4 regions of the Peribacillus sp. FSL H8-0477 genome follow, and region 1 is predicted to be linked to each of the others. Evidence: riboswitches for the same ligand, from Rfam matches in the RefSeq annotation. Region 1 holds a riboswitch; each other region holds the start of a gene.
What was found. Region 1 has a riboswitch for S-adenosylmethionine ahead of MHI18_RS03305 (aliphatic sulfonate ABC transporter substrate-binding protein). Riboswitches for the same ligand answer to the same signal wherever they lie in the genome.

Region 1 (8,019 bases):
GTACCTGTAATATTTCAGCCTTTATGAGAGCTAGATCCATATCGGTACGATTCCTTGGTTTGGACTGCTTGATTGTGAGTACCTCAGCTAATACACCTGGCTGCCCCTTTAAAATAAGAATACGATCACAAAGATATAAGGCTTCATCGATATCATGAGTAACTAATAGCATCGTCGTATTTTTCTTTTTCCAGATAGAGAGTAATAATTCTTGCAGCTGCATTTTGGTAAAAGCATCTACCGCACTAAAGGGTTCATCAAGTAATAGTACTTCAGGCTCCGTTACAAGTGCCCGCGCAATCGCAGTCCGTTGAGACATCCCTCCAGAAAGATCCTTTGGGTAATGTTTTTCAAAGCCCGTGAGACCTACCGTACCCAACAATTCGTGGACGAGAGCTTCTTGATCCCCCTTGAGCCCAAAGGATACATTTTGTTCAACTGTCAGCCAAGGCATCAGCCTCGGCTCTTGGAACATCATTCCGACTTCTTCCTTCTCAAGACTAAAGTTCCCTGTGTAGTCCTTATCCAACCCTGACAGGACACGCAGCAAGGTACTTTTTCCACAGCCGCTTGTTCCTAGTATCCCAATGATCTCTCCCTCCTCCACGGTGAAAGAAACATCAATTAATCCAGCCTGTTTATGATTGAATGTCCGTGAAACCTGTTGTACAGATAACATATCGATTCCTTCTTTCTCAATGTTGATTTGCCAAACTGTCCTGCCACCTTAGTGAGCGTTCTTCAATCATTTTTAGGAACCAGTCGGTTAGTTTACCTAGAATAGCGAAAAGAAGAATACTGCCGATTATCGTATCTGGAGAATACGTATTCTGGCCGACAATCAACAGGTAACCCAGCCCTTTGCTTGCCCCCATAATTTCTGCCGCCACAACAAACATCCATCCAAGGCCAAGACCGCTGCGGATTCCTGTCAAAAATGATGGAAGCGAGGCAGGAAGAATAATTCTGCGGACAATTTGAAACGATGTAAAACCATATATTTTACCGACTTCAATCAGCTTACGATCTACACCCCGTATCCCGGCCACCATGTTCAGATAGACTGGAAAAAACACCCCAACCGCGATGAGCGTCACCTTCGAGGTTTCACCAATGCCCATCCAGAGAATAAACAACGGTACCCAAGCAAGCGATGGAATCGATCGAAGCGCTTGAATAATGGGATCCACAAGTTCTTCAAAAATTTTCAGATAACCCACCAATGAACCAACGATTATGGCAGCCAGTGTTCCAATAAAAAATCCTGCAAACACTCTTGTTAAGGTCGAACCAAGATGTCCCCAAAGGGTTCCTTCCAACACCATTTGATATAGGCTGGCAATAATTACAGATGGTGCAGGCAGCAAATGGGCTTCAATAAGCCCCATTTTGCTTGCTGCTTCCCATAACACGACTAATGTCACTGGCAGGATGCTGCCCAGCAGAAGCCTACGATTACTCTGCGGCTTTTTACTTGTCATTGTCATTTTGTTTATTTGACCCAATTTAAGCGCACGATTACTTTGCTCTAACATCCTATTCCCCTCTCTTCTCCATTACTTGGTGACTTTCTCCGCGTATGTCGGGTTAAGTAACTTTTCTGTCAGCTCATTAACGTCGGTCGAGTCTTTTAATAAACCAGCTTCTTTGAGTACCTCTCCTGAACCAGTAATAATGGCTTTTTGTTCATCACCGGGAATCGGTTTAGAAAAATCCGTACGTTCCAATTGTTTTTTTGCAACCTCAAGTGAAATGCTTGCTTCTTTCGCAAGAATTTCTGCGGTTTCTTCTGGATGGTCGATTGTCCACTGCCGAGCTTCCTCATATGCTTCAAGAACTTTTTCCACATATTTTGGATACTTCTTAGCAAAGTCCTCACGAACATCCAACGTACTAAAACTATTAAAGTCAGGATTTCGGTAAAAGATTTGAATATCTGATTCCAATTCTACCTTAGCCATATGTGGATCAAGACCCGCCCAAGCATCTACATCACCTGATTGAACAGCTGCAGCTCCGTCACTGTGCTGTAGGTTTACAATTTCAACATCTTTCTCTGTTAATCCAGCTTCCTTTAACGCACGTAAGAGAAAAATATAGGGATCGGTACCCAGCGTTGCCGCTACTTTTTTCCCCTTTAAATCAGCTACTGATTGAATACTTCCTTTTTTGGCTAAAAGCGCCGTCCATTCCGGCTTTGAGGAAATATAGACGGTTTGGATAGGTGTGCCCTTTTCTTTGGCAAGCAAGGCTGCCGCACCTGCAGCTGAACCGAAATCAACACTATCTGAACTAAGAAATTCTAACGCTTTATTAGAACCTTGGCTGAGGACGAATTCGACATCAATACCCTCTTCTTTGAATTTCTTTTCAGCCAGCCCCTGATCTTTTAATACCAAGCTAACCGGTGAATAATACGCATAATCAAGAATAATTTTCTTTGGTTTTCCGTCCTTACCAGTCCCGCTGGCATCGTTCGAGCATCCTGAAAGTACTAATCCTACTAATGCCAATAATATAGCCCATTTCTTCATTTCCCTACCTCCGTTTTCTCTAGAATACCGATTTGCTTACTTGGTTTAATAAGCGCAAAAAACCCTCTTCAAAAAACAAGAAGAGGGTTTTTAAAAAAATCCTCCCTCATCTTTCAGATCAGTTGATCTGCAGGATTTAGCACCTTTTCAAGCATTTGCTTGATGGTTGCCGGGCTTCACAGGGCCTATTCCCTCCGCCGCTCTCGATAAGAGTGTCATTACTATTTAATTAAGGTATTTATCTGTTTGAAGTATATAGCACATAAATTTCAATGTCAATAATATTCTGAATATTTTATTTTATATTTCGATTCACTTTTCTTTTTTAGCGGCCTCTCTGACATTATGTAAATGTGTATCCTTCATTCCTTCAAAAAATTCATACTGTTCCCTAAGTGCGTCTTCACAATCTTCGCTTTGTTTTAGGGATTGTAAATAATGAATCGACTGATTTACACGCTGTTGTATGTCTTCCATTGAATTCGTTACACTCCCATGTCCCGGAATTAAAAGCTCTATGTTTCCTGAATCAATGATTTTCTTTATTTTGTTAATCGTTTTCTGATAGCTTTCATAATTGTCAAAAATAAAAGGAAACTCTACATCTGACAAGTGGTCTCCAGCCACAAGTATTCCCCCAGGTTCAATGACCGTAACGAGTCCATCATTGGTATGGCCAGGAGCAAGGTAAAATGTAAGCATACGATTACCTATCTTCATTGTTTCGCCGTCATTGGCAACGGCACACTCCACCTCCGGATACAAAATTGGATAAGAGCGTTTCAAATAGTATTTCTTATCAAAGTCATGGATTTGTTTGAGTGGAAAGTCCTTTGCAGGATGATTGGTAAAGGCTGCTGAAGCGATTACTACTGCATCCGGGAATGCTCCGTAACCAATAATATGGTCAAAATCACTATGGGTAAACAGCAGATACAGAGGCCTTCCTCTTCGAATTGCAGCTACATAAGATTGGATTTCACATACTTCTTCCGGCAGCCAGCCCGGGTCGATTAGCAGCAAAGACGTCTCTGCATCTATCATCGTTGAAGTGGTTTGGTACAGCGAACTTTGAAAAACGACAACGGTCTCATTCTGAAAAACAATCATGTGTTTCCCCCTTTTCCTACTATTATATCAAAGAAGAAGCAGCTTAAAAGAATACTGAAACGGCTGTTAACCTTCATAATTCCCCACCCCTCTCCAATATAAATCAGCTTAACCACCCTTTCTGGACGATCGAGCAAGATAGATGAAGTGGGGCGAATTTACTTGAATTTAAATTTAGGATTATAAATGAATCCTAAAAAGACCGCCATTGGCGGTCTTCTGAGCTACTAACACCTACGTTAGTTCATGAAAACAATATCTAATTTTCCAGTTACTTTACCAGAAGCGTATCCATCTTTCACGTCGACATAAAATTTACCTATTTTCATGCCTTTGAATAACGCCTTTCCACCAGCTAAGCTATGATAGCCTGTAGCCTTTCCAGTACTAGCATTGACGAGACGAACCTGTATTTTACTATAATCAGTTAATTTCTTACTTCCAGTAGAGGTCTTAAAATAGATTGGGGAAACTAGTTCGATTTGTATGTCACTACCTTTGTTAGGATTACCAATTTCACCATCATATTTTCCATCTTCAGTTTGAAAGGAATACCGTGGAACACTTGCTTGAGCTGAAGAATTATCTAATGCCAATCCACCTGCCAGAACGAACACTACAGTACTTAAAATTAAAAATATACGTTTCATTGTATCACCTCCTTTACCTCACTATAGCTTCTTTGAATTCAAACATCTTTTGGTAGCGTTATCACCATCGTTATAACAGTTTTAACCACTACGATTGTTGGACTATCTGTCCGTCTTAATTTGGTATACCAAAAGAATACGATATTGATGTGTCCAACATGTGTACATATAAAATAATCCTGATAAAAAAGAGCACAAAGAAAAAAGAGGCTGCAAATACACGCTCCTCTTCATGGGTAATCTTAGTGTTTTTTTTGCTCTAACCAGCTCCTCCAAGTAAGTTATAAACGTTCACCCATTTTCGCACCATAGAACGATCAATGGTCTATTTTTCAGGCAAATTCCTGTAACCGCAACTTCTTGCAAGTAGCCATTGATCACTGCTCAAATTCACATCTTATTTGACCATTAAAATCCCCCCGAAAGTTATTGTCTAACTTTCGGGGGTCACATCAACTGGGCAGCCTTTTTCATGTTTTTATTAACATAACCCCTGATCTCGGAAGCTGGCCTCGAGCTGGGTTTTTATTTTTATAGAAGAGTAGTGGGTGGTTCGTATTTTTAAATTCATTATGGGGTGTTTTTAGTACAATCTGATATATTATTATTATGTTAACGGTAGTTTATAACTGGTGATTGTATTAAAGAAAAAAGAGGATTGTATAAGATTTCAAGCGAGAGAAAAATTTAATTGAATAATTTTGAAAACCATTGTACTTTTATTTTTGTAATTATTAGTGGGATTTTCTTAACAATAGGTGCTGAAAAGAAAAGTAATTTATATTACTCTCTTAGCATCGGAGTAATTGGGTTATATCTGATATTTATCGTCTATTTAGTAGGTGAAAATGGTATAACTCTTTCGTTTGTCATTCAACATATGTCAGCACTTCTAGTATTGGACTGTGGCTATTTATATGAAGATAAAGAAAAAAGTAAAAGAAATAAAATTTTATCTAAACTAACGACAGGATTTATAATCTTATTTATGTTATCAATGTTTACAAGAAGTTGAAAAAGGAAATTTTTTTGCGTTATTTGAATGGAAGATACCTTAATGCACTATTTTTTACCTGAATTTGAATGTATGATTTGTGTAAGAATCATACATTCAAAAGAACGTCAATTGGTGGCCATTTAAATGTAATTTTACAATCGTTTTGTTATGATAGCTCCAAATCCAATCATCATATATATTCCCATCATACATATGATCAACATACCAGTTTCAATAAAATGAACACCCATTGAATATAAAGTTAGTAAAGCAACTCCACTACCACAAAGAATAACATATAGTACTATCATAAAATATCGTTGCATAAGCATTACTTTTCGTTCATCAACTTCTGGAACATTTCCATTTCTTTTTTTGTTCAATTTAGAAAAAAACAACCAGATGACAAATCCTAAGATTGCTCCACCTACCATAGGAATAGCTATATCATATCTGTACTCACTAGTGGCGTTACCCTCAATATATATACCTAAGAAAACTCCTAATATTATAGATACAATAACAACAGCCCAAATAATTTGTTGTAATTTTTTCATTTTCATAGTTATTCCCCCTTCGATTTCTCTAAATAAAATAATTCCTCAATTGGTACATCAAAATACTGTATTAATTTTAGAGCCAATTCCAAACTGGGATTATACTTGTTCTTTTCAATTGCATTTACAGTTTGACGTGTAATTTGTAAATCCTCTGCCAGTTTGACCTGTGTTATACCTCTTTTTTTTCTAATTTCCTTAATGTGATTTATCACTTTCATTTTAAATCCTCCAATTCAAGCGTAAAGATATCTTTACACTTTTATTGTAAAAAAAATACAATTTAATGTAAAGGTATATTTACATTAAATTGTATTTTTTTACTTGATATAAATGTATGATTATAGTGATTATCATCCATTCAAACCCTTGATTTCATTGACTTTCTTCCCTTTCTCTCTTTAACCTAAAAAAAAGAAAAAATCGTACATTCAAATCGTTGAACGCCAAGGGTTTCAAGACCCGGTTTTTGAATGTCGAACAAAAGGTCAAGTAAATATGGATTTACCAAAAAATGAACCGGCAAGAAGATTGAACTACTAGATAAGTTTTAAAAAGAATAATTGTAGTTTTTTCACATGAACAACGTTACTATTAATTAGTAAATATTAGGAGGACGTTATTAATTAAATAATAAAAAAAGATGATCCATTATTATTTTATAACGGGTCATCTTTTTTATATTAATCCCATCATTTTTCTTTATGCTTTAATTTAAATTCTTCCTTTTTTACATCCCATTCTACAGTAAACATAATATTTTCATCAGGATTTGTATAGCATTCACATTCCCCTCCACCAGCTTCCCAAACACCATCTATCAGTTCTACATGCGCATCGATAGTACCTAATTTATAGTATATTTTTTCTGGATTAGGGTCTTTACCAATATATTTAATAACTTGCGATGTACTTTCTAATTTATCAACCGACCGATCAAACGTTATTTGAACATCCCAATTTTTATTTTTACCTTCAAATACCAAATACACTTCTTCATCCTTTTTTGTGTTCCCATTCCCATTTTCATTAACACCTTTTGAACAAGCAATTAATAATACCGATATTATGCAGAAAATAAAAAACAATTTTTTCATATTAGTTCAACACCTTCCAATCGTTTATATAAAAATATACTTTATTATCCAATTTATTAATAGGAATATTCTTGATCGAGAAAATATGAAAGCAGAAAAAGATGTGCAGCCGATCCGGAATCGAAGACATTTGGGTACTGGTTTTACAAGGCCATGAAGAATATTGCGATGTTGCAACGGATCCTGCATCATGCCCATCCTTCTGTGACCCTGCGTTATATCGGCATTACCGAAGAAGAAACAAATAACGTATTGAAATCATTTAGTGTCTTTCAAGGAGCTAAAGGTTCGGGGATTTAGCCGATAAACTTCCCCTTATCGAGCTAAGGTAAAAAGTAAGTAAGCGATAATATAATAGCCTAAAAATCGTTCTTTTCCTTTAAACTTTTTTTCAATTAAAAGATATAGAATAAGAGCAACGAAAAGCGAAGTAATCAAATCTAAAATACAACCGAATCTCCTCCCAGTCTCTACACTTAACCATATATTCAATTTTTCTTGAAACTCTTCCTCTATTGGATGGCCATTTATGTAAACTAGGTTTCTAATAAAACTATGAATATTTTATACAAACCTAGTTTAAATAAACCCCTATTATAGGTACTGATAAGGGGATCGGTTGGAAATTCCTTTTAGCGCCGGATTGTGGAATATGATAATTGATTTATTGCACCTATACGTTGATGTATTTTAATTCAAAAATCCCCATTTTTAATAGCCTTCTTCCTCATGCTTATTTTAATCAATAAAGGTTATTAGAACGATGACAGTTCTATATTAGTTCGTTATTAAAAATTCACTAGATACATCGTGTTGACAATAGTCTAATTAGACTCTATAATATCGAAGTCTAATTAGACTATTGTGTAAAGGAATGAAAAGTAAATGATAAAATCTTTTTTAATGTTAGGGCAATCAAATATGGCAGGTCGTGGATTCTTGCATGAGGTAGAACCTATCTATAATGAAAAAATAAAAATGCTTCGCAACGGTCAGTGGCAAATGTTGACAGAGCCGATTAATTATGACCGCCCAGTTGCTGGTGTAAGTCTAGCAGCATCTTTTGCAGAGGCA
Region 2 (8,019 bases), 620 kb from region 1:
TATAATGATAATTTCTTCATAATTTCCTCCCGTTATCTAACGTTGATTTATGTACATGCTCTTCTCACCTTATCCATATAAATGGCATGCGGTGTAATGCTCATTTTTTATTTCCTTCCACTGTGGTTTTTGCTTAGCGCAAACCTCCATCGCTGCAGGACAGCGGGTACGGAATGGGCAGCCTGAAGGGGGCTCGATAGGACTTGGCGGATCACCTCCCAAAAGGATTCTTTCTTTGGCTCCTCTTAAACTTGGCTCACTTGCAGGAATGGCGGATAATAACGCCTTCGTATAGGGATGCAGCGGTTCAGCGAATAACTCATCGCTTGCAGCAAGTTCCATCATTTGTCCCAAATACATCACACCGATTCGATCACTGATATGATTAACCATGGCCAAATCATGAGCAATGAACAAGTAGGTCAACCCAAACTCTTCCTGTAAATCAGTTAATAGATTAACAACCTGTGCTTGAATGGAGACATCCAGAGCAGATATCGGCTCATCGGCTACAATGAAAGAAGGTTCCACAGCAAGTGCACGCGCTATCCCAATACGCTGTCTTTGCCCGCCGCTGAATTCATGTGGAAAACGATCGGCATGCTCGGGACTTAGTCCAACCTTCTCCAATAACTCAATAATCCGCTGTTTTCTTGCACTGCCTTTTTTCAATCGATGGGCGTCCAGTCCTTCAGCAATAATGTCTCCTACCTTCATTCTAGGATTTAAGGAGGCTTGCGGATCCTGGAAGATCATTTGAATTTCTCGATTGACCATTTTCTTGCTTTTTCGATCCAGTTTGGATAGATCCCTTCCATCGAAAATCACTTTTCCTTCAGTAGCTTCATAGATTCCCACAAGGGTTCTTCCCAAGGTCGTTTTCCCGCTGCCGCTTTCTCCGACAAGTCCAAATGTTTCTCCCTTTCGAATGTCAAAGGAGATTCCATCGACAGATTTTATGGTTTGATGCTTGCCCGCCTTAAAGTGCTTCTTAACATTCTGTACGTCGAGAATGATCTCACCCATGACGTTCACCTCCGGCCGCAATTTCACTGTACCCTTTTGCCCGCTTATCTTGAAGCCAGCAGCGTGCGCTATGACTTTCAGAAAAGAACTCTTTCTCGGGCAGATACTCTATGCACACTTCCATCGCATACGGACATCTCTCTGCAAACGGACATCCCATAGGTGGATCGAACAAGTCTGGAGGTGTTCCTTCAATAGCCATAAGCCGTTCTTTCTCCTGAGAATGAATAGTGGGAACGGAATTCAGCAGTCCCCATGTATAGGGATGCTTAGGAGACTCAAATAGTTCATGGACTGTGCCCGATTCTACGACAATTCCTGCATACATCACGGATACTCTATCAGCCAGTTCAGCTACGACACCAAGGTCATGCGTTATTAACACAATCGATGTCTGCCTTTCTAACTGAATACGTTTTAATAATTCGAGTATTTGAGCCTGGATGGTTACATCAAGTGCTGTCGTCGGTTCATCCGCTATGAGTAAACTTGGGTTAGCTGCTAGGGCGATTGCAATGACAACGCGCTGCCTCATCCCACCGCTAAATTGATGTGAATAATCGGAATAACGTGTAGTGGGATCCGCGATTCCAACTTCCTGAAGCAGTTGGATCGTTTTTTTCTTTGCCTCGTCCCTTGAAAGTTTCAATTTCTTTATAAAGATTTCATCAATTTGATGTCCTATTTTCATCGTAGGATTAAGCGATGTCATGGGATCTTGAAAAATCATGCCAATTTCTGTTCCTCTTATTTCTCTAAGTTTTTTAGACGATAGAGACGTGATTTCCTGATCTCGAAATTTGATGCTGCCGACTTTTACTCGTCCGTGGGGTTTTGGAATCATCCCCATGATCGATTGGGCGGTCACACTTTTTCCACAGCCGCTTTCTCCAACAATCGCTAGCGTCTCACCATCTTCTACATGAAGATCTACACCTCTCACCGCATGGATTTCTCCTCCACGTGTTTTGAATGACACATGTAGATTATCAATTTCTAATACTCTCATACATCATCTCTCCTTACTTCTCAGAGCGCGGATCAAGCGCATCCTGTAACCCATCTCCAAACGCATTAAAGGCAAACATCGTTAACGAAATCATCAATGCCGGAAAAAACAATCTCCACCACTGACCGCTTAAAACTACACCTAGAGAGTCGTTAGCCATCGTTCCCCAGCTTGCTGTAGGCGCTTGAACACCCAATCCTAAAAAACTCAAAAATGATTCTGAAAAAATAGCTTGTGGAATGGTAAAAGTTAGATTGACAATAATAATGCCCATCATATTTGGCAGCAAATGCTTTGAAATAATCTTGAAATGGGAGGTCCCCAGCTTTTCAGCGGCCATCACGTATTCCTGCTGCTTTAACTGCAAAATTTGCCCCCTCACAATTCTCGCCATGCCTACCCATCCTGTTATCGAGAGTGCCAGAATCATCGTAGTCAATCCCGGTTTCATAACAACCATCAGTAGTATCACGACAAGAAGGTAAGGGATTCCATACAAAATCTCGACAATTCTCATTAAAAAACCGTCTATTCTATCTCCTGCTCGGCTTCTTCCAGCCATATAGCCTGATATTCCTCCTACCAAAACCCCCATAATTAAATCGATTATGGCTGCGATAATCCCAATCAATAGCGAAATTCTAGCCCCTGTCCAGACCCGTACCCAAACATCTCTCCCTAAGTCATCCGTACCAAACCAATGCTTGGCAGAAGGTTTTAAGTTGCCTTCCGTCAAGGATTGATGGCTTGGAGTGAAGGGCAGGAGGTGAGGTCCAATGATCGACAGCGTTAGAATGATCAGTAATAAAAAGAAACCCGTTAACGCCAACTTGTTCTTCGCAAGCTTTAGTGCCACTTCATGCCAATACCCCATAACAGGACGGCTTTTCGTTCTATATCGTAACCTGCTGCGATCGACAGGCTTAAACATACTGTCATTTACTTCTGGCACGCCTATTCACCTCCGCTCGTCATTTTTATTCTCGGATCGACAAATCTATAGCACAAATCGATTAGAAATAGCGTTAAGACTAAAATCGTGCTGTAAAAAATGGTTGTACCCAGAATGACTGGATAATCTCGATTAAAAATACTGTCTACAAAATATTTTCCAATACCGGGTATCGCAAATATTTTCTCTATTACGAATGTTCCGGTAATTATTGATGCAAACAGCGGCCCAATAAAGGAAATGACAGGGATGATTGCATTCCGAATTCCATGCTTACAGACAATATATACCGTGGAAAGTCCCTTCGCCTCAGCCGTTTTCATATAGTTTTGGCTTAAGACCTCCAGCATGCTTGTTCTGACAAATCGGGCGATAATCGCAAGCGGACCGACTGCCAAGGCAATGGTCGGAAGAATTGTATGCGCCCATGTTCCCCACGAGGCAACTGGAAGGATTCCTGCCTCGACAGCACCGTATTTAATCAGCAAAGGTGCCAATATAAAGCTCGGTACAGAAATCCCCACTATTGCCACAATCATCGAAAGGTAATCTAGCCCTCGATTATGGTTGAGGGCAGCGATAATGCCTAAAGCCAAACCTAGTATAATGGCAACAACCATTGCTTGCAGCCCCAATATAGCTGATGGCAGGAACCCTTCTGCTATCAATGTATTCACATCTCTTGTCTTAGACTGAATCGAAGGACCAAAGTCAAAATGAAGCAAATCCTTCATATAGAGAACGTATTGAACAGGCAACGGTTCGTCCAAATTATATTTTGCCCTCATATTTTTAACAATTTCCTCCGGTAATGATTTTGCATCTGACGCAAATGGATCGCCTGGTATACTGTTCATAATGACAAAGGTCAGCGTCATAATAATCCAGAGAGTCACAACCATCGTTAGTAAGCGTTTTATTACATACATAGGATTCACCTGTCTTATTTACATATTTTTAAAAGGAAGTGAAGCTTAGCAACTCATCTTCATTAGTAATAAACAAAGTAAGCAAGTCTTTAGCAGCTTCTAAGTCTGTGATATCAATAATTTCAATTGGAGAGTGTGCGTTACGGGATGGAATAGAAAGCACGCCTGTCGGTATCCCTTTGTTGGAGAGGTGAACGGCTCCACCATCTGTCCCTATTCCAGGAAATACTTCCAGCTGATACGGAATTCCTCCCTCTTCTGCCAGTGTCTTTAGCTTCTCTCTAATGGCTGGATGGGCGATTAAGCTTGCATCCATGACCTTAATGCCAACTCCTCCACCAATCTGAAGCTCATCATCCAGGACAGTTTCTGGAGTATCACTGGCTGCTGTCGTATCAATGGCAATCGCTGCATCAGCAGCAATCCCCTCTGTTGCTACTTTCGCCCCTCTTAGGCCTATCTCTTCCTGAACCGTAAAGATAATGACAAGCTCTCCAGAGAAATCTGGAAGATCCTTCAGCACCTGTAACAACACCGCACAGCCTGCCCTGTCATCAAAGCCCTTGCCAACTATCCTCCCTGTATCACTGTTGCCCAAAACGGTAACGTCCGAAAGCCAGGTAACGGAATCCCCAATAGCAGCACCCATATTGATTGCTTGTTTCTTGGAACGGGCTCCAATATCGATATAGGATTCTCTGACAGACTTAAGCTTTCTTTCACTTTCAAACTTCCGATAATGGGCAGAAATCCCGCCAAACACACCAATTAAATACCCAGTACCAGTTCGAACCCGTACCTTTTGACCGGCCAATATACGAATATCATGACCTCCTAAAGACTCGACCTTAAGCAAGCCATCAGGTGTAATGCTTCGAATAATAAAGCCAACCTCATCCATATGCGCTGTAAGAATCAGCCTTGGCCCCGGTCTACTTCCTTTTTTTATCGCAGTAATATTACCAAGATGATCCACAGACCACTCGTCTGCTAAAGATTCAAGTTCTGACGTTATGTAACGGATAACTGGCTGTTCAAAGCCTGAAGGTCCGTGCAGCACAGAAAGCTCTCTAACGATTTTCTCCATTTCTTACTCCCCCTTTTTTCATCCCCAAACAACAAAAAGTCCCCTTCTTTTTTAAGAAGAGGACAGAATAAATAATAACTAGTTTTCTGTTCTTCTTATCTATCAGGCGAACCTGATGGAATTGGCACAGTATTCACAAGGAACCTGTTGCCGAGGTTTCAAAGGGCCATATCCCTCCACCTCTCTGGATAAGAAATCAATTATGTATTTTTATAATGAAATTAGCATAAGCCAGAATTCGAAGCACGTCAATCTATTTTTTCATTTTTATCATTTTTCTGATATATTAAATTACTATCTGAATGTTTAAATCTACAAGCCTGTTCGATAGTCACAAGACAAACCATCCTTAATCCTTCTTTGCCGCTTCCCAGCAACAACCTCGTGCTAAATCACGGTGTTTATGTGCGCCTGGCGCTTATTTTTGTGCGAAAACATCTCACCAGAAAACGTTTCAAGATCCCAAGGGTTGTTGAAAATATGTCATTTACTAGAATCTAAGTTGGATCTCTAAAGTAGAGTAAAGATAGATACTCATTTTCAAAAGACAGCCCCCCCAGACCTTTCACTTCTGACCTGATTAACGCCGGAGAGCGTTTTTGGGCATTCGGGGTTATGAAAATAGAGTCATCAAGACTGGTTAGATGCCAAATATGAGAAAAGTAGAGTCAAGTCCTTATTATTGTGTAAATTCGTTAACAATGTTTTCACTCTGATTAATTGGACGCTTTCAAACGGATAAAAAACTGTTTTTAGAGTTGCACAAAACCCTAACCTTACACTTTTTTTTGGAAACTTCCATGGCCATTTTCTCTCGCATTCGGGCAGAGCTGTCAAAGGCTTTTCACTTTGACAGCCCTGTTTGAATGTGAAATGATTCATGATGGAAGTTTTGAAAAATAACTACTTCGACAATGCTTTTTTCTTGTCGTAAACTGTGTCTTGATATTGCATTAAGAGAGCACCTACTAATCGGAAAGCAGATTGGGTATTAGGAAAGATCCGGATTACTCTTTCTCTTCTGCGTACTTCTTGATTTAAACGCTCCAGCGAATTTGTACTACGAATGTGCTGCCTGATTTTTTCAGGGTGATTCATGTATTGAATGGTGTCTTCGAACCCTTCATCCAAAATTTGAAGGGCTTTTTCATATTTTGATTCCTCACCAAATTTATTTATTAACTCCGTTTTAAATAGACGAATATCATCTATCGTGACTGCTTCAAATACCCGTTTAATCATCAAGCGAATATCAGATGATCCCTTTTTAGGCAGTTTTTCGATAATGTTCCGTTTAAAATGGACATTGCACCGTTGCCAGCTGGTCCCAATGAATTCCCGTTGGACTGCTTTGACTAACCCTTGATGGGCATCAGAAATCACCAGTTTCGGGGATTGAAGACCGCGGGATTTTAGTTGCTTAAAGAACTGTGACCAAGATTCAAAGCTTTCTACATGATCTACATGGAGCCCTAGAATCTCTCGCTTATTCTGTTCCGTAAGGGCAGTCGCAATATATACGGCTTTTGAGACAACTTGATGGTGCTCACGCACCTTGATATACATGGCATCTACGAAAACAAAGGGGTAGTACGTGGTATTGAGGGGCCTCCCTGCCCAGCCATTAACAATGGGATCAAGCTTTTCAGTCAGCGATGAAACGAAGGATTTTGAGACATTTTCACCGCATAGCTGTTCGACAATATGAGTAACCTTTCGTGTAGAAACTCCATTGATTACCATCTCTAACATGGAAAGGACGAGCGCTTGATCGACCCGAGCATATTTTTCAAATACAGAAGGGGAAAAGTCGCCATTACGTGTTCTAGGGACCTTCAATTTAATCTTGCCAATACTCATCGTAAAATCACGTTCATAATAGCCATTTCGATAATCCTGACGCTCGGTAGAGCGCTCATAAGATGAAACTTGTAGATGGTTGTCTCTCTCTTTCTCCATAAACTCATTTAAGATCAACACAACCGCTGATTTAATCACGGCATCAAGATTAGAATTCATAATGGAAAGTTTTAAAAGATCGATATCAAGGTTAAACTGTAACTGAGTCATTATATTCCCTCTTTTCAATGTGTTTTCATGGTGAAAACATTGTTTCCAAGAGCGAATAAAATGACTCTCTTTTTTTACACAATTATATGGACTTAATCAAAAGTAGAGAAAGATACCCTATTTTCAACAACCCTAAAGCCTTGAATGTCTTCGATGTGTGCAAAACTAACGATTTTCTGTGCACTTGGGGTTCATTTCTGTGCAAAACCCAGCAAAAAGTGTGCAGTTCAGCGACTTTTCTGTGCAAAACAAGCCAAAAAGTGTGCAAAGGGGTTTTTAGGGGATCGGGGTATGAAAATAGTATCTCCACCAACAAAAAAAGAAGAAGCAATCGCTTCTTCCCCTTACAGTGTTACCCCTGTTTTAAAGATTGCCAGTTCTCTAAAGTCGTTCTTTTCATTGTTGACGAATTCTCCGTTGGTGACTTGGATGATGTAGTCGATGAAGTCGCGTAAGACAAGCTCTGGTGATACGTCATCTTCGAGCAAAGTGCCTGCATTGAAGTCGATCCAGTGCGGCTTTGCTTCATAGATGGGTGTATTCGTCGATACTTTCATTGTCGGCACGAAGGTCCCAAATGGTGTTCCTCTTCCTGTTGTGAATAAGACGATATGGCAGCCTGCCGCTGCTAGTGCGGAGGATGCAATCAAATCATTTCCTGGAGCACTCAAGAGATTCAAGCCTTTTCTTTGTAACACTTCTCCGTATTTTAAAACATCGACCACGGGTGCTGAACCGGCTTTTTGGGTACAGCCCAATGATTTGTCCTCTAAGGTGGTAATTCCGCCTGCTTTGTTACCAGGCGAAGGATTTTCATAGATTGGCTGATTAAAGGTTAGAAAATAATCTTTAAAATCATTAATTAACGATACCGTTTTATGAAAGACTTCCTCCGTTTCTGCTCGTTCCATCAAGATTGTTTCTGCCCCAAACATTTCTGGAACCT
Region 3 (8,019 bases), on a different contig from region 1:
TTCTGCTTCTTTCCTGATCTTCGCCAACATCGCGAATAATATTGACAATTTGCATGGCTTTCCCCAGATAGATTCCAGCTTCTTCAATTTCTTTAGTTGGCTGGTTATGAAGGACCGGCAGCAGCATTTGTCCGACCGATCCTGCCACCTGCTCACAATATACGTCTAATTCCTCCAAGCTGGTGTACTTTGTAAAGGTCAAATCAGATGCTTGACCTTGCATTTGTTTATAAAATGGCTCTTTGGTTAGTGGAAACTCTTTGAAAAGCCACCGTAGTGAAGGCCAAATAAAATGTCCGCCGGCAAACTCCAAGTGGGTAAATTGATCTTTTAATTCGCTTAATGTGTAGGGAGATTGTTCGGGTTCATCAACTGAATCATCAATCATTCTACAAAAGGCATAGATGACAAAGACCCCCTCGCGTTTAGGATAGTCTAAATGTTGAAAGGCACTGTAAAAGCTGGCAGATCCTTTCTTCATCATTTCTTCACATGCACGCATTACGGCAGAGTTTTTCATTAGCCCAGCTCCTTTTTAATTTGTTGACTTAACAGACGTGAGCCCTGCATCACAATCGGAACGCCGCCCCCAGGATGAACAGATGCGCCAACACTATATAAGCGGTCAATTTTATAAGGCTTAACCTGCGGCCTAAATCCACCGGATTGCATGAGGATAGGGGCAATGCCGAAGCTGCCGCCTTGATAAAGTCCATCTTTAATTGAATCGGCTGGCGTACGAATATCCTGCCAGACAATATGTTCTCGCAAGCCTTTAAAGAGGGCTGTTTCCGCTTTGTCGATTACTTTTTGAACCAATTCATCCTTTATTTGATCCCAGTCAATGTCCTGACCAGATGGTACAGGGATGAGAAAGTAGAGGACGCTTTCGTTAGCAGGTGCGGCCTCTGCATCGATACTCACTGGATTGAAGACATAAAAGGAAGGATCCTCTGGCACCTGTTTGGTCTTAAATACCTGTTCCATATGGTTGTCGAAGGAATCGGCCATAAAAAATTGATGGGTTTTGGCCGCAGGGAATCTCTTTGTTACACCTAAATAAATGAGCACACAGCCTGAAGATGGGGTGTAGTTTTTTTTCTTAACCTGTTTGTTGTCTGGAATCAATCCAGGAAGGTTTGGGAAATCTCCGTTAAATACCACTGCATCATATAAATTGATAGTTTGATTGACTTTCACACCCTTACAAACATTTTGTTCAACCAATATCTCCTCAACCTTTGCTTCACGATGAATGGTCACTCCTTGTTCAAGACATGCTTTTTCAAGAATAGCAGCAAGGCCGGCATAGCCTCCCTTTAAGTACCAAATACCATGAGCATGCTCACTATACGAAACCAATCCATAAAGTGCAGGGGCTTCTAGTGGTGATCCTCCAATATAGAGAGATTGTAAGGCATAGGCATCTTGCAGTTTTGGATGGTCAAAATAAGAAGCTAAGAATTGTTTCATAGATTTATAAGCTCGGGATTGCAACAATAGTTTAATGTTTTCAGGGGTTAAGAAATCTCGTTTTGTTTTAAAGGACTTACTTAAAAAACGATCCACCCCAATTGTAAATATCTTTGACATATCAGAAAGATAACGTAAGTAATGAGCCCCTTCACCTGGAAATACCTTTTCTATTTCTTCAAGCTGCCGAGGTAAATCTCGGTATTTTGTATACGTACTTCCATCCGAATAATGCAAATCATATAGCGGTTCACACGAAATGAACTCTAATGCACTACTCGGTATGCCTGCTTCAGCAAGAATTTCTTTTAGCATCTCAGGCAGGAGAATAATCGTCGGCCCCTGGTCAATTTGATAACGACCGTTTCCTTGATAAGCAAGCCGGCCTCCAACCGCCGCTTCTTTTTCATAGATGGTAACTTGTTTGCCTTGTTTCGCTAATAATAAAGCGGAGGTCATCCCCCCAACGCCAGCTCCAATGACAGCGATCTTCATACCATCTTCACTCCCTTTTCAGTATTGAGAGTTTTTTGAATTCGCTCTTTGTGTTGATACTGGTTGATTAATAAATCACTGCTGATTTTTGCGGATTCAAATATTGTAGGCAGTCCGCTTCCTGGATGTGTACCTCCGCCTACTAAAAAACAATGTTGAACATCTTCAAATTGGTTATGCGGACGCAAATACATCATCTGATCAAGACTGTGTGCAAAACTGAAGGTAGCCCCTTTATAGACGTAAATATCATTCTGCCAATCTAGTGGAGTAATGATTCGTTCTGTTTCTATAAGCTTACGAATATCATGCAGCCCAGGCTCCTGTTCCAGCCGCTTGAGCATAGCTTCTTTAATCGTTTCTTTTTCTGTTTCCCAATTAATGTCGGCCTGAAGGTTAGGAACCGGCATTAAGACCATTAAGGCAGATTTACCTTGGGGAGCAAGGGTAGGATCTATACGAGAAGGATTATGTACATAGATAGATGGATCAGCAGACAAGACCATTTCTTTTGTCATTTCATCGACATTTTTTTTATAATCCTTCGCAAAGAGAATCATATGATGTGGGAGTTCTACCTCTGCATCAATGCCTAAATAAAGCATAAACGTTGAGCATGATAGTTTTTTCTTTTCTACTTTTTCTTTGCGGTATTTCTTCAAATCTTTTTGATCAAAAAGATGGGTAGCTGCATGACCAAAATCTGCATTGATAATGACATCATCTGTTTCAACGATTTCACCATTTTCTAAATGCAATCCAACGGCGATTCCATTTTCAACAATGACCTTTTTGACACCAGTTCCTGTTTTAATCGTGCCGCCATATTCAATCGTCACATCCGCCATTGCCTTACATAACTGATTCAACCCTCCTGTTGGGTGGAACAATCCAAATCCATGCTCTAAATAGGAGAGAATCGTAAACGTTCCGGGACAATTCCAAGCAGACATCCCTAAATACTTCGTTTGAAAAGAAAAGGCCCATTTTAATCGTTCATCAGTAAAGTAGGTTGATAGCTGTCCGTAAACTGTATCGAGAGCATTTATTTTAGGTAAAGCAGTCAGCATATTTAGAGTCAAATAATCTGTCAGCTTTGAAAACGGCTGTTGTAAAAGCTTCATGACGGAATCAAATTTCTCTGCTTCCTTGGTCATAAAACGTTCATACCCTTTTTCATTACCTGGAAAGGTTTGTTTAAGTAACGCGAGCATTTCTTCCCTTTTACGTGTGGGAGAAAACGAAACGCCATCTTCGAATTTCAAGGTATATAACGGATCAACTTCTTGAACGTCTACGTAATCATGTAAATTTCGATTAACAGACTCGAATAACTCTTCTAACAATTGAGGCATCATAAAAAAAGTAGGACCCATATCAAACGAATAATCACCTAATGTAATTCTTGATGTGCGCCCTCCGATATAGGGTTGTTTTTCAAATACAGTGACGTCAAACCCCTTGGAACTCAAAAGCATTGCCGCTGCCAATCCTCCTGGTCCAGCACCGATAATACTAACTTTTTTATTTATTTCCACATTTATTCCCCCTAAATTTAAAAAAATCATGTACACGTATTGTATAATGTTATTATAATGAATGTATAACATATGTACAATTGTTTTTCGTTAATTTTTCTAAAAACTTATACATTGGTTATACAGGAAGTGAGTGAGTAACTATGTTTGGAATTCAAAAAGTCTCTGAAATGACCGGAATCTCTTCCATCACATTACGAGCATGGGAAAGGAGATACGGAATTATCCAGCCTAAACGAGCAGATGGTGGGCATCGTCTCTATTCTGCTGAAGATATCGATGATATTATTTGGGTCAAGAAACAAAAAGAAGAAAAGGGAATTTCATTAGGACAAACGATGGAGCTTTTAAAAAAACGGAGGGGAATGGAATCCCAGAACCAAAAAAAAATCCCCCCACAATTCGGGGGAGGAAGCTTTGAGGACTTTTCCGCAGAGTTATTTGATGCACTCATCAATTACGAAATGAAGCTTGCTGATAAACTAATTAACATCAGTCTCGCTATGTATGATTTTGAAGAAGTTTGTCATTATATTTTTATCCCTATTTTACATAGAATTGGGAACGAATGGGCTGACGGAAGACTAAGTGTTGCGCAAGAGCACTTAATCAGCAGTTTTCTTGAACGGAGGATTCAATCCTTTCTTATCGAGGTACCAGAGCAGCCGTTGGCAGTGCGGGCAATCGCTCTTTGTCCAGAACTCGAGCAGCATAAAATCGGTCTGTTATTGTTTTCCCTATTTCTTAATAAACGTGGAGTTCAGGTCTATTTCCTCGGACAAAATACACCTGTAGACTATTTAGAAAAAATGATTGCTGTTAATCAAATCCGATTGGTGTGCATTTCTATGACCATCAAACAGAGCAGTGAAAGCATCCAAGAAATGATAACGAAATTATCACGTTCCTTTAACGACATCACGTTTGTCATTGGGGGTGAAGGGACAAATTTCTTACCTGCAGATTTAACGTTTTATCAAATAAATGGGGGTCTTGAGGAGTGGAAGAACTGGTTTATCGAGTTTAAACGGAAATGAAAACAGCACTTCGGATAACCCGAAGTGCTGTTACTTTTTAAACGTGTATGACCTGTACCTTTTGAATCGCTTCGCGAAATTCTTCTGCTTGAATTGTAATTCGTTGTAATAGGTTTTCATCCTCTATTGGTGCTGACAAATTTTCTTTGTTAATTTTCTTGTCTATTATATAGATTCCTTGAAGCGGCTGTCCTTTCAAGACGGCGATTAATGGTTTCAATGCGTAATCAATAGCCAATAAATGTGCCGGACTTCCACCAACCATGATTGGTAAAACGGGTTTATTCTTTAATGCACCTTCTGGCAGTAAATCAATAACCGTTTTTAATACACCCGTATAGGATGCCTTGTATACAGGAGAACCAATAATCACTCCATCCGCTTTTTCAATCAGCTCAGAGAACTTTTTTATTTCAGGACTATTGTACCGAGCATGAATTAAGTCACCTTCAGGGAAATCACGTACGCTTACAGTCGTTACCTTAAATCCATGCTGTTCAATAATTCCTTTTATAAAGTCCAGCGCCAAATCTGTTCGTGAGGGGGAGGAAGGACTCCCAGATAAAATTACAATTTCACTCATAGTGTAGGATCCTTTCCTGGTTCGTGTTTTATCGTCTTGCTGCTTGAAATAATTTTTCTAACACACAAAAATATCCCCATTCATAGAGAAAGAGGACATTTTGAATCTACTCTTATCTCTCAAGACACTACTTGCTGGATTTAGCACCTGCTTGCTCGAAAGCATAGGTTGCTGAAGCTTCAAAGGGCCAGTCCCTCAGCTTCTCTTGATAAGAATATTAAGTTGTAATTATCATAATTGTTCGAATAGTTTCTGTCAAGATTATATATAAAAACCATACTCATTTACTATATTCGGAGCTGTTAAGATGAATGGCTTACCATTGACGATTCAACCATTTCACTGAACATTTTATAAAAACGGTTATCATCAGTTAGTTCTGGATGAAACGCGCTGACTAGCATATGATCACAGCGGGCGGCGACTATTTTTTCATCTATACGTGCTAGAATTTCAACCTGATCACCTGTTGATAAAATATACGGTGCACGTATAAATAATGCTTGAAAAGGAGCCTCCATTCCTTTTATATCGATATTTGCTTCAAAACTATCAATTTGTCTTCCAAAACCATTTCGTTTAACGATGATGTCCATGATTTCTAAATGAGCAGACTCAGACCCTTCAAGCTCATTGGCAACGAGGACCATGCCGGCACAGGTACCGAATATTGGTTTTTTTTGATTAGAAAAATCTTTAATTGCATCGATAAATCCATACCGAGCCATTAACCTCCCAATCGCTGTACTTTCACCACCTGGGATAATCAGCCCATCCAGTTTTTCTAGCTGTTTAGGATGTTTGACAATAACAGCTTCAGACCCAGTATTGATTATTTGTTTCAGATGTTCCTCCACAGCACCCTGCAAGGCTAATACACCAATAACTGCCATGTTACAATCCTCGCTCCTGCATACGGTCTGCCGCAGCAAGCTTAGACATATCAATACCTGTCATTGGAGATCCAAGTTCCTTAGAAAGCGCCCCAATTAATTCATAATCTTGATAAAACGTCGTTGCCTGAACAATCGCGTTGGCAAACTTCTCTGGATTTTCCGATTTAAATACGCCAGAACCGACGAATACACCATCTGCCCCGAGTTCCATCATCAATGCAGCGTCTGATGGAGTAGCCACACCCCCTGCAGCAAAGTTCACGACCGGTAATTTCCCTTCTTTTTTAATTTGTTTAAGAATCTCATATGGAGCTCCTAAGTTCTTCGCTTCAACCATTAATTCATCGTCATTCATTAAGATTATTTTTCTAATTTGAGCCTGAACTTTACGCATATGACGAACAGCTTCCACAATATTTCCCGTACCTGGTTCACCTTTTGTACGAAGCATTGACGCTCCTTCACCAATTCTCCGAGCAGCTTCCCCTAAATCGCGACAGCCGCAGACAAATGGCACGGTAAACTGGCTTTTCAGGATATGAAATTCTTCATCAGCGGGGGTCAAAACTTCACTTTCATCAATATAATCTACCCCCATGGCTTCTAACACTCTAGCTTCGACGATATGTCCAATTCTTGCTTTTGCCATTACAGGAATCGAGACAGCATTCAGTACAGCTTCAGTAATTCTTGGATCAGCCATTCTTGCGACTCCTCCAGCTGCACGAATATCAGAAGGCACTCTTTCCAAGGCCATTACAGCTACTGCACCTGCTGCTTCCGCAATCTTAGCTTGCTCGGCATTGACAACATCCATGATGACTCCGCCCTTTTGCATATGAGCCATCCCTCGTTTAATCGCATCCGTTGCTATTACTTTATTCATCTCTTCATCTCCCAATTTATTTGATTTTTTACTATTTGTTCTTTAGTATAAAAATGAAGTGAATGTATTAAAAGTGTCAGTTTTATATAAAACGATGGGTTCAGAGAAAGTAGGAGACTAGATGGACAGGTTAGCCGTTGAATTAAATAGAGACAGTTCCATTCCAATGTACGAACAATTATACGCACATATTAAAGCAGAAATTACGGAAGGCAGACTGCTTTTCCAAACCAAGCTTCCCTCAAAACGTAAGTTAGCAGATGTCTTACATATAAGTTTAAACACAGTTGAAACAGCTTACGAACAGCTGACCGCTGAAGGCTACCTCGAGGTTATTCCACGTAAAGGCTATTTCGTGATGGCATCGGAAGATTTGGAATATATCGGGGCAAAAAGTACACTTCCCTTACAGACGAATCAACAAAAGAATTCAATTACTATTGATTTTCATCCTAGTCAGATTGACACAGAAAACTTTCCCTTTCAACAATGGCGAAAATATGCCAAAAATAGTATGCAAGAAGACCATCATGAATGGCTGCTGCTAGGGGACTCTCAAGGAGAAATAGAGCTGCGGCATGAAATCGCAGTATACCTTTACCATGCAAGAGGTGTAAAATGCAGTCCAGAGCAAATTATTGTTGGGGCTGGAATTGAGGTTCTTTTACAGCAGCTCGTTCTATTGTTAAATCCAACCACCATTTATGGTGTCGAAGATCCCGGATATCATCTGATACAGCAAATTTTAACTTGCTATAATCACCAAGTCTATCCACTCGCGGTAGATGAAGAAGGCCTTATCGTGAAAAATGTCGAGAACTCACCGATTAATATCGTTTATGTGACCCCTTCCCATCACTTTCCCTACGGAACCGTTTTGTCTGTTAACAGACGGACACAATTATTAAACTGGGCCAGCGGGCATACAGATCGATTTATTATTGAAGACGATTATGATAGTGAATTTCGATATACTGGTAAAGCAATTCCCTCCCTACAGAGCTTAGATAACACAGAGAAAGTCATCTACTTAGGATCGTTTTCAAAATCACTTATGCCATCCATTCGAATCAGCTATATGGTCCTGCCAAAACAGCTGCTCACTAGGCAT
Region 4 (8,019 bases), on a different contig from region 1:
GTCAAGGTGAATATACAACCTTTGTTAAACTTGCTTCATTTGCAGGAAATGGGGAAGAAGCAGGTCGGGTGGAATTCAAGCCGGGTGAAGGTCTCATTGGACAATGTATTCTGGAGAAGCGCTCGCAGATTATTAATGATGTACCAGATGATTTTAAAGTGGTGACAACGGGATTAGGTGAAGCAAAGCCTAAAAGTATATTTATTACGCCAGTTATTTTTGAAGATGAAGTGATTGCTGTCATCGAGCTTGGAAGTTTAGAGCCATTTACTGAACAACAACAAACTTTATTAGGTAGAGTTGTAGAAACATTGGGGATTACAATCAATAGTGTTCAAGGACGAATGGAAATTGAACGTCTATTGAAGGAATCACAGGCTCAAACAGAGGAATTACAGGCTCAGTCAGAAGAGCTGCAAGCACAATCAGAAGAAATGCAGGCACAATCCGAAGAACTCCAGACACAAGCTGAAGAGTTACGCATGATTAACGAACAGCTTGAAGAACGTAACCGTGATACTGAAGAGAAATCTAAGGAACTACAACGAGTGAAAGTAAGCTTAGAAGCACAAGCAGAAGAGCTTAAGTTAAGTTCTAAATATAAATCTGAATTCCTGGCAAATATGTCGCATGAATTACGTACACCCTTGAATAGTATCCTTATCCTATCTGAAATGTTATCTGATCAGACTGAGACGGGGCTTTCAAGTGAACAACAGGAATTCGCCCGCGTGATTAACACATCAGGTCAGGATCTTCTGTCGTTAATAAATGATATTTTGGATTTATCCAAAGTTGAGGTTGGGAAACTGGATGTTGTGTTTGAAGAAACCAACCTTAGTGAGCTGCCTGACTCGTTAGTACGTAATTTTGAGCACGTGGCAGCTAAAAAAGGTTTAGACTTTACTGTGAAAAAAGATAAAAATGTACCAGATATCTTCTTTACTGACCAACAGCGTTTCCAACAGATTTTAAAGAACCTGCTTTCAAATGCAATTAAATTCACTGAAAAAGGATCTGTTTCTGTACACATTAAGCTTGCTGAAGAAGAACAAGTTGCACAGTTCATCAATACGAGTGGGGCAAATAACTGGGTTGAAATTAAAGTAACCGATACTGGGATTGGTATTCCAAAAGAAAAACAAGAACAAATTTTTGAATCCTTCCAGCAGGTAAATGGCGCTACTATGAGAAAATACGGTGGTACGGGACTTGGTCTTTCGATATGTCGAGAATTTGCAAAACTTCTTGGCGGTTGGGTAATTGTAGATAGCGAAGAAGGTCGAGGCAGTGAATTTACGTTATTTATTCCGAGCCTTCCAGAAGGTGTAAACAGTGAAAACAATACTGCTGCACAAATAGAGGAAGTAGCTGCGGGAACCGCTGTTCCAACTGCTGAAACGAATGTTGAAATTCAGATTAATATCAGTGACGAAGATAATGCAGTATTCGAGGATACTAACACGACTAACCTATTTAAAAATAAAAAGGTGCTAGTTGTAGACGACGATCACCGGAATATTTATGCATTAAAGTATGCCTTAGAGCGTGAAGGTATGGAAATCATTACTGCTGAGAATGGGATGGAATGTTTGGAAATCCTGAAAAATGGTTATAGTATTGACGCAATATTAATGGATATTATGATGCCTGAGATGGATGGATATGAAACCATGCGTCGTATACGGAGTGAAGGGATCTATGAAGAATTGCCGATTATTGCTTTGACAGCAAAAGCGATGAAAGGCGATCGAGAGAAATGCTTGAAGGCCGGGGCATCGGATTATGTAAGTAAACCATTGAAAATGGATCAGCTGCTTTCTGTATTACGAGTATGGCTGACGAATTAACAGGGGAAATAGAAAAGGCAGGCGGTACGTTCATGAAGGACCAATTGAGCCAAGAAGAACGGGAAGAACTGGAGATAGACTTATTGCTTCAAGCCGTTTATCGGGTTTCTGGTTTTGATTTTAACCAGTATATGAGGTCTTCGATTAAAAGGCGTATTGATAATCGTATGAGGCTGGACCGAGTCCGTACGATTAGCGGTATGATAGAAAAAGTATTGTATGATAAAGGGTTTGTTGAGAAGTTGATTAGTGACTTTTCGATAAATGTTACGGAAATGTTTCGGGATCCAGATTTCTTCAAATCGTTTCGGACTAAAGTTATTCCACTTCTTCGAGAACTTCCTGAAATCAGGATATGGCATGCTGGTTGTTCAACAGGAGAAGAAGCCTTTTCGATGGCTATTCTTCTCGAGGAAGAAGGTCTTTATGATCGGTCGAAGATTTACGCAACCGATATGAATGAACGAGTTCTCGAACAAGCTGGAAAAGGTATTCTTCCATTGAATAGAATGCAGTCCTATACGAAGAATTACCTGCAGTCCGGCGGTAGTCAGGCTTTTTCTGAATACTATAGTACGGATTACCAATTTGCCTATTTGAATCCACCATTGCTGAAGAACATCACCTTTTTTCAACATAATCTTGTTACAGACGGTTCATTTAATGAATTTCACGTGATTATGTGCCGGAATGTGATGATTTATTTCAACAGTGAATTGCAAGAAAGCGTTAATCAACTATTTTATGATAGTTTATGTAAAGGTGGATTCCTAGGAGTAGGAAACAAAGAAACACTAAGAACTATGGATTACTCTGACAAGTATTCTGACTTTGACTGTAGAGAAAAGATTTATAAAAAATTATAAAAAAACGAGTATGCCCTTTAGGCATACTCGTTTTTTAATGGGCTTGGATAAACACCACGCACATATCGTCGGGTTGTTCAAGTTGCAGTTCTTGGGGCATGACGAAGTTTATTGGCTCTTCGTTTGAACCATCGAGCCATTTCTCTGAAATGACTGCTTTCAGTTGTTCAAGACCATCGATTCCGTCCTTTTCAACGGCTTCCATTACACCATCGGTAAATAAAAGCAGCTGAATTTTGTCTTTGTAGGAAAGGGTAGCTTTCTCAATTTTCATTTCAGGAAAAAACCCAACCGGACAGCTTCCAGTTGATAGAGGATGTATTTCTTCATCATCAATCATGGCAAAGCCAGGGGGATGCCCGGCATTCACATATTCTACTGTTTTTTCGCTGGTATCAATGATCATATAAATCGCTGTGAAATAATAATGAACTTCATTATCTTCTTTATTAAGAAGATTCATCCATCGGTTTAATTCAGTTATAACGGCTGTAGGATCTGTATAAGTACGAATCGCATCTCGTAATACAGAAGAAATAAACATACATACGAGTGAAGCGGTAATTCCGTGCCCCATCATATCTAATAGGATAATTGCGTACCGGTCTTTATCGATTCGGTGCCAGTAGTACATATCACCCGCGAGTTTATTCGCAGGTAAGTATGACGCCTTAATGAGCAGGTGATCATTTGCAACAGGTTCACTTAACAGACTGCTTTGTACTTGCATGGATAAATCAAGTTCATTGCGGATTTTTTCTTCTTGCATTCGGTGCCAGTCTTTCTCGTATTTTAGACGAAGGCCTACTCGAATTCTTGCGAGTAAATCGACTTTATTAATAGGTTTTAATATGTAATCAATTCCACCGACATCTAAGGCTTCTGCCACCTTATTAGAATCTTCAAGGGCGGTAACAAAGATGACTGGGATATCTTTTAAGTGTGGAATACTTTGAAGCTTCCTGCAAGCTGTAATTCCATCAATATCAGGCATCATAATGTCGAGGAGAATAATATCAACTGATGTTTCTTTATTTGGACCGTCTACCTCTAAATAATCATACATTTCCTGAGCAGAAGTCAGGGAGGTGAAATCTTCATAGCCGGCGCGCTTTAAAATTTTTTCTATAACAAAAAGATTTACCTGATTGTCATCTACGATTAGAATTTTCATTCTCTGCTTCTCCTTTAAACTTAACAAAAAATACGTATATATATTCTTATGGAATATAGAATCAAGTAGGTTAATTGTTAGATAATGGCGTAATACTTTTATTATAACGTACTTTTGTTTACAAATATAATTAGAGAGTGTTGAAAAATCAAGATAAGCAACCATAAAAAAACATGGCTCAAGTCAAAAGAGCCATGAGGAAAAATACCAATATACACTTCATTTACCCTGCTGAAATAAAAATAAACCTAAAATAGCATAAAACTTTTAAAAATAAAAAAACCGACTCCCTAGGGGGAGCCGGTTTTATATGGTAATACCTTAATCTTTTAATTTTCCAATTCCTTTTTGAATACTGCCTTTTACTTTATCTGCTTTTCCTTCTGCTTGTAGGGAAGGATCATTCTGTGCGTTACCAGCTTGATCTTTGGCCTCGCCTTTAACTTTATTTACAGTGCCTTTTACCTTATCAGATAATCCACTCATATAAAATTCCTCCTCATTAGCGTGATAATGTTCTTTACCCGGATTAGGAAGAGGGTAAACACATGTGGATGATTAAGAGGCCATTTTTTTAAGGACATAACGCTCAATAAAGGAAAGGGATGCCTCTACAATTTTATCCTTATCATAGTCTAGGGATGCTACGTGATAAGAAGAGGGTAAGTCCATACATTCCTTTTCAGAGGATGAAATACTTTGAAAAATTTCCATGGAACAATAAGCCGGAACTACGTGGTCATCAGGAGAGCTGCATATGAGAACAGGACAGGAAACGTGATGGAGCTTTTGCCGTAAATCCTGCATTAAGAGCAGTAATTGTTGAACTGCTTTAAGCGGAACGGAGGGATAGGTAATTTCATACGCAGCTGGATCATGAATATCTGGTTTTCCTTCTGCAATGAATCTGGGTGAATCTGCGTGTTTAAATGTTTCATACCACGGGACCTCGAGGGCAGCATTTAGCGTGACAATGCCGCTGCATGCTTCCTTTTCTGCTAATGTTAAAGCTAGGGTGCCGCCCATTGATTGACCAATCACAACTATATTGGAACAAGTTTTCTTAAGTGTGTTGTATGCATCTTCTATATTTTGAATCCAATCTTGGTAATAACAAGTCTCCATATCTTCTGCGCACGTACCGTGTCCTTTTAAAAGCGGGGCATATACAGTGAAGCCCGCCTTAGCGAAGCATTCGCCAATATAGGCAATGCTCTGGGGGGTACCGTTAAAACCGTGACAGATTAGAATACCAGTATGGTTTCCGGGTATGAAGAATGAATCAGCGCCGGAAATAATCGTCGAGTTTGACATAAAAATTCTCCTTTCAAAATAAAAAACCTTCTTCTTATAGTTGAGAAGAGGGTTTTAGCCGATTTCATCAACCAAAGCATAGCTTTGCTGGTAGGAGCACCTTTCCATTTAGGAGGTTGCTGTGAAGTCTATGAGCCAGTTCTCTCGTTCACTCTTGATACACGTGTATGAAGGGAATTCACTCGAAATGAAATTATTCCCACTTGTTTACTTGGGATTATCGTATCATGAAGCCTGAAAATATGTCAAGACCAGAATAAAACGAATTGTTTAAATGGTTTTAAAAAATAGAATAATCAATAAACAGGTTGACAAACGGTGTCAGTGTTTGTAAGATTGTATTAACTTAATATGCATTCTTATCCAGAGAGGTGTAGGGATTTGGCCCGTCGATACCTCAGCAGCAGATTCTTTTTAGAATACTGTGCTACTTCCAACAAGCATAGCTTGGTAGATAAGAGCGTACTGATCGGATATTATGATTGGAACCTCTTCTATTTGCAGAAGAGGTTTTTTGTTTGAAAATAAAAAACTATATAGATTTCTTATCCAGAGAAGCTGAGGGACTGGCCCAATGAAGCTTCGGCAGCGGACGCAGGTACCGTGCCAATTCCAGCAAGCTTTAGCTTGAAAGATAAGAAGAGGCAGTCTTTGGACTGCGCAGACCCTCTTCTTATTTAGAAGAGGGTCTTTTTAATAGAGATTGGGGGAGCATCATGATTACATTCGAAGGATTGGAGAAAGAATACCGCACGAAAGACAAAACCTTTAAAGCTCTTAATGGAATTAACTTAACCATAGAAAAAGGAGAGATATTTGGAGTGATTGGCTTCAGCGGTGCTGGTAAAAGTACATTAATCCGCTGTGTTAATTTCTTAGAAAAGCCGACAGGAGGGAGGGTGCTAGTTGATGGGCAAGACTTATTAACGCTGTCCCCTTCTAATATCCGAAAAGTAAAAAGGAATATCGGGATGGTTTTTCAGCATTTTAATCTCCTGCAGTCAAAAACAGTGTTTGCTAATATCGCTATGCCGTTGGTATTAGAAGGAGCACCGAAGAAACAAATCAAACAACGAGTAGAAGAACTGCTAAAGTTCGTTGGATTAAGCGATAAGGCAGGTGCCTATCCAGAACAACTTTCAGGTGGACAAAAACAGCGTGTTGGTATTGCGCGGGCGCTGGCTACACAGCCATCGATTCTGCTTTGTGACGAAGCTACATCGGCACTTGATCCACAAACAACAGGCTCGATTTTAAAACTTTTGAAAAAAATTAATGCCGAATATAAGATAACAATCTTGATGATTACCCATGAAATGTCTGTGATACGAGATATTTGCGACAAGGTCGCTGTGATCGAAGGCGGAGAAATCATTGAATCTGGCACTGTCTTTGATATATTTTCAAATCCCCAAACGAAAACAGCGCAAAACTTTGTTCATTCGGTTCTTAATGATTCCATTCCTGAATCAGTCAGGACTCTCGTTAAAGAACATAATCCAAATGGAAAGCTGTTTAAAATCAATTTTGTAGGAGCTTCTTCCGGGCAGCCTTTGTTATCGAAGATTGCTAAGAAGTTTGATGTTGATATAAACGTGTTGTTTGGGAATATTACGGAGCTTCAAGGGGTCCCATTTGGGCACCTAATTGTTGAACTCCGCGGACAAGAAAATGAAATTAAACGAGCTTATCTGCATATTCAGCAGGAGAACGTCAGCATACGGGAGGTAATTGCAGATGCGAGTTAGTAATGAAGAAATTATCGAAGCTTTTTGGGAAACCGTATCAATGGTCAGTATTTCACTACTATTTGCGGTAATCATTGGTCTCCCGCTCGGCATTTTATTAGTCGTTACAAGAAAGGGACATCTATTCGAAAATAAATTTATCTTTTCCATCCTAAGTACTGTGGTTAATATCTTCCGTTCGATTCCGTTTATTATCTTAATGGTAGCAATCGTGCCCTTAACAAGATTATTAGTAGGATCATCGATTGGAACAGCTGCAGCAGTCGTGCCATTGGTCTTTTATTCTGGACCTTATATTGCGAGGTTAATTGAAAACTCCTTGCTCGAAGTTGATTCAGGAGTTATTGAGGCGGCTGAGGCGATGGGAGCAACGCCTTTTCAAATTATTTTCCGATTCCTTATACCTGAAGCGTTAAGTTCACTTATTCTGGGGATTACCATCGCGACCATTGGGTTGATTGGTGCCTCGGCAATGGCTGGAGCTGTTGGAGGGGGAGGCCTAGGCGATTTAGCCATTACATATGGATATCAACGATTTGATACACAGGTCATGGTCATTACTGTTGTCATTCTTATTCTTATGGTTCAAGGGATGCAGACATTCGGAAATATACTTGCGAAAAAAATTAGAAGAAACTAACGAGGAGAGTGCAAACATGAAAAAATTATTCTTATTTATCATATTAGCTGTATTTTCGACTGTATTGAGTGCTTGTGGAGATAGTGAAGGATCAGGGGACAAGAAAGAAACAGTGAAAATCGGTATTAGCGGGACAGATGATCGAGTTTGGAAATATGTAGCCGAAAAAGCCGAAAAAGAAGGAATTGAAATCAAACTGGTAAGTTTCTCTGATTATGTGCAGCCAAATGTTGCGCTGGCAGAGGGAGATTTAGATGCAAATTCTTTTCAAACAGTGTCGTATTTCAATGCATTTATTAAAGAACGTAAGTTAGATCTAGCGCCGGTTGCTACAACGGTCATTGCACCGATGGGTTTATACTCAGAAAAACATAAAAGTATAAACGATATACCGAATGGCGCCACCATTGCGGTACCGAACGAAGCC

Region 2: linked by a shared signal. The riboswitch ahead of MHI18_RS06530 (M42 family metallopeptidase) and the one ahead of MHI18_RS03305 (aliphatic sulfonate ABC transporter substrate-binding protein) in region 1 are both predicted to bind S-adenosylmethionine.
Region 3: linked by a shared signal. The riboswitch ahead of ssuE (NADPH-dependent FMN reductase) and the one ahead of MHI18_RS03305 (aliphatic sulfonate ABC transporter substrate-binding protein) in region 1 are both predicted to bind S-adenosylmethionine.
Region 4: linked by a shared signal. The riboswitch ahead of MHI18_RS12615 (methionine ABC transporter ATP-binding protein) and the one ahead of MHI18_RS03305 (aliphatic sulfonate ABC transporter substrate-binding protein) in region 1 are both predicted to bind S-adenosylmethionine.

Annotation. Positions count from the first base shown of each region.
Region 1 is NZ_JBBODE010000001.1:634,222-642,240, forward strand. Features, by position in the region: gene MHI18_RS03295 (ABC transporter ATP-binding protein) at 1-679, opposite strand, end outside; gene MHI18_RS03300 (ABC transporter permease) at 696-1,487, opposite strand; gene MHI18_RS03305 (aliphatic sulfonate ABC transporter substrate-binding protein) at 1,557-2,534, opposite strand; SAM riboswitch class I at 2,638-2,747, opposite strand; gene MHI18_RS03310 (MBL fold metallo-hydrolase) at 2,847-3,644, opposite strand; gene MHI18_RS03315 (hypothetical protein) at 3,884-4,294, opposite strand; gene MHI18_RS03320 (hypothetical protein) at 4,986-5,309, shown strand; gene MHI18_RS03325 (hypothetical protein) at 5,444-5,854, opposite strand; gene MHI18_RS03330 (helix-turn-helix transcriptional regulator) at 5,857-6,069, opposite strand; gene MHI18_RS03335 (hypothetical protein) at 6,541-6,945, opposite strand; gene MHI18_RS03340 (hypothetical protein) at 7,114-7,245, shown strand; gene MHI18_RS03345 (sialate O-acetylesterase) at 7,831-8,019, shown strand, end outside.
Region 2 is NZ_JBBODE010000001.1:1,257,278-1,265,296, forward strand. Features, by position in the region: gene MHI18_RS06505 (peptide ABC transporter substrate-binding protein) at 1-20, opposite strand, end outside; gene MHI18_RS06510 (ABC transporter ATP-binding protein) at 70-1,026, opposite strand; gene MHI18_RS06515 (ABC transporter ATP-binding protein) at 1,019-2,035, opposite strand; gene MHI18_RS06520 (ABC transporter permease) at 2,049-2,966, opposite strand; gene MHI18_RS06525 (ABC transporter permease) at 2,990-3,916, opposite strand; gene MHI18_RS06530 (M42 family metallopeptidase) at 3,945-5,003, opposite strand; SAM riboswitch class I at 5,096-5,198, opposite strand; gene MHI18_RS06535 (IS256 family transposase) at 5,907-7,073, opposite strand; gene MHI18_RS06540 (UxaA family hydrolase) at 7,418-8,019, opposite strand, start outside.
Region 3 is NZ_JBBODE010000003.1:112,865-120,883, forward strand. Features, by position in the region: gene MHI18_RS21685 (phytoene/squalene synthase family protein) at 1-520, opposite strand, end outside; gene MHI18_RS21690 (phytoene desaturase family protein) at 520-1,968, opposite strand; gene MHI18_RS21695 (phytoene desaturase family protein) at 1,965-3,506, opposite strand; gene MHI18_RS21700 (MerR family transcriptional regulator) at 3,650-4,543, shown strand; gene ssuE (NADPH-dependent FMN reductase) at 4,581-5,126, opposite strand; SAM riboswitch class I at 5,236-5,341, opposite strand; gene pdxT (pyridoxal 5'-phosphate synthase glutaminase subunit PdxT) at 5,429-6,019, opposite strand; gene pdxS (pyridoxal 5'-phosphate synthase lyase subunit PdxS) at 6,021-6,908, opposite strand; gene pdxR (MocR-like pyridoxine biosynthesis transcription factor PdxR) at 7,030-8,019, shown strand, end outside.
Region 4 is NZ_JBBODE010000002.1:157,896-165,914, forward strand. Features, by position in the region: gene MHI18_RS12590 (ATP-binding protein) at 1-1,850, shown strand, start outside; gene MHI18_RS12595 (CheR family methyltransferase) at 1,883-2,716, shown strand; gene MHI18_RS12600 (PP2C family protein-serine/threonine phosphatase) at 2,751-3,890, opposite strand; gene MHI18_RS12605 (CsbD family protein) at 4,212-4,376, opposite strand; gene MHI18_RS12610 (alpha/beta hydrolase) at 4,449-5,204, opposite strand; SAM riboswitch class I at 5,266-5,368, opposite strand; SAM riboswitch class I at 5,561-5,665, shown strand; SAM riboswitch class I at 5,747-5,845, shown strand; gene MHI18_RS12615 (methionine ABC transporter ATP-binding protein) at 5,921-6,952, shown strand; gene MHI18_RS12620 (methionine ABC transporter permease) at 6,942-7,592, shown strand; gene MHI18_RS12625 (MetQ/NlpA family ABC transporter substrate-binding protein) at 7,609-8,019, shown strand, end outside.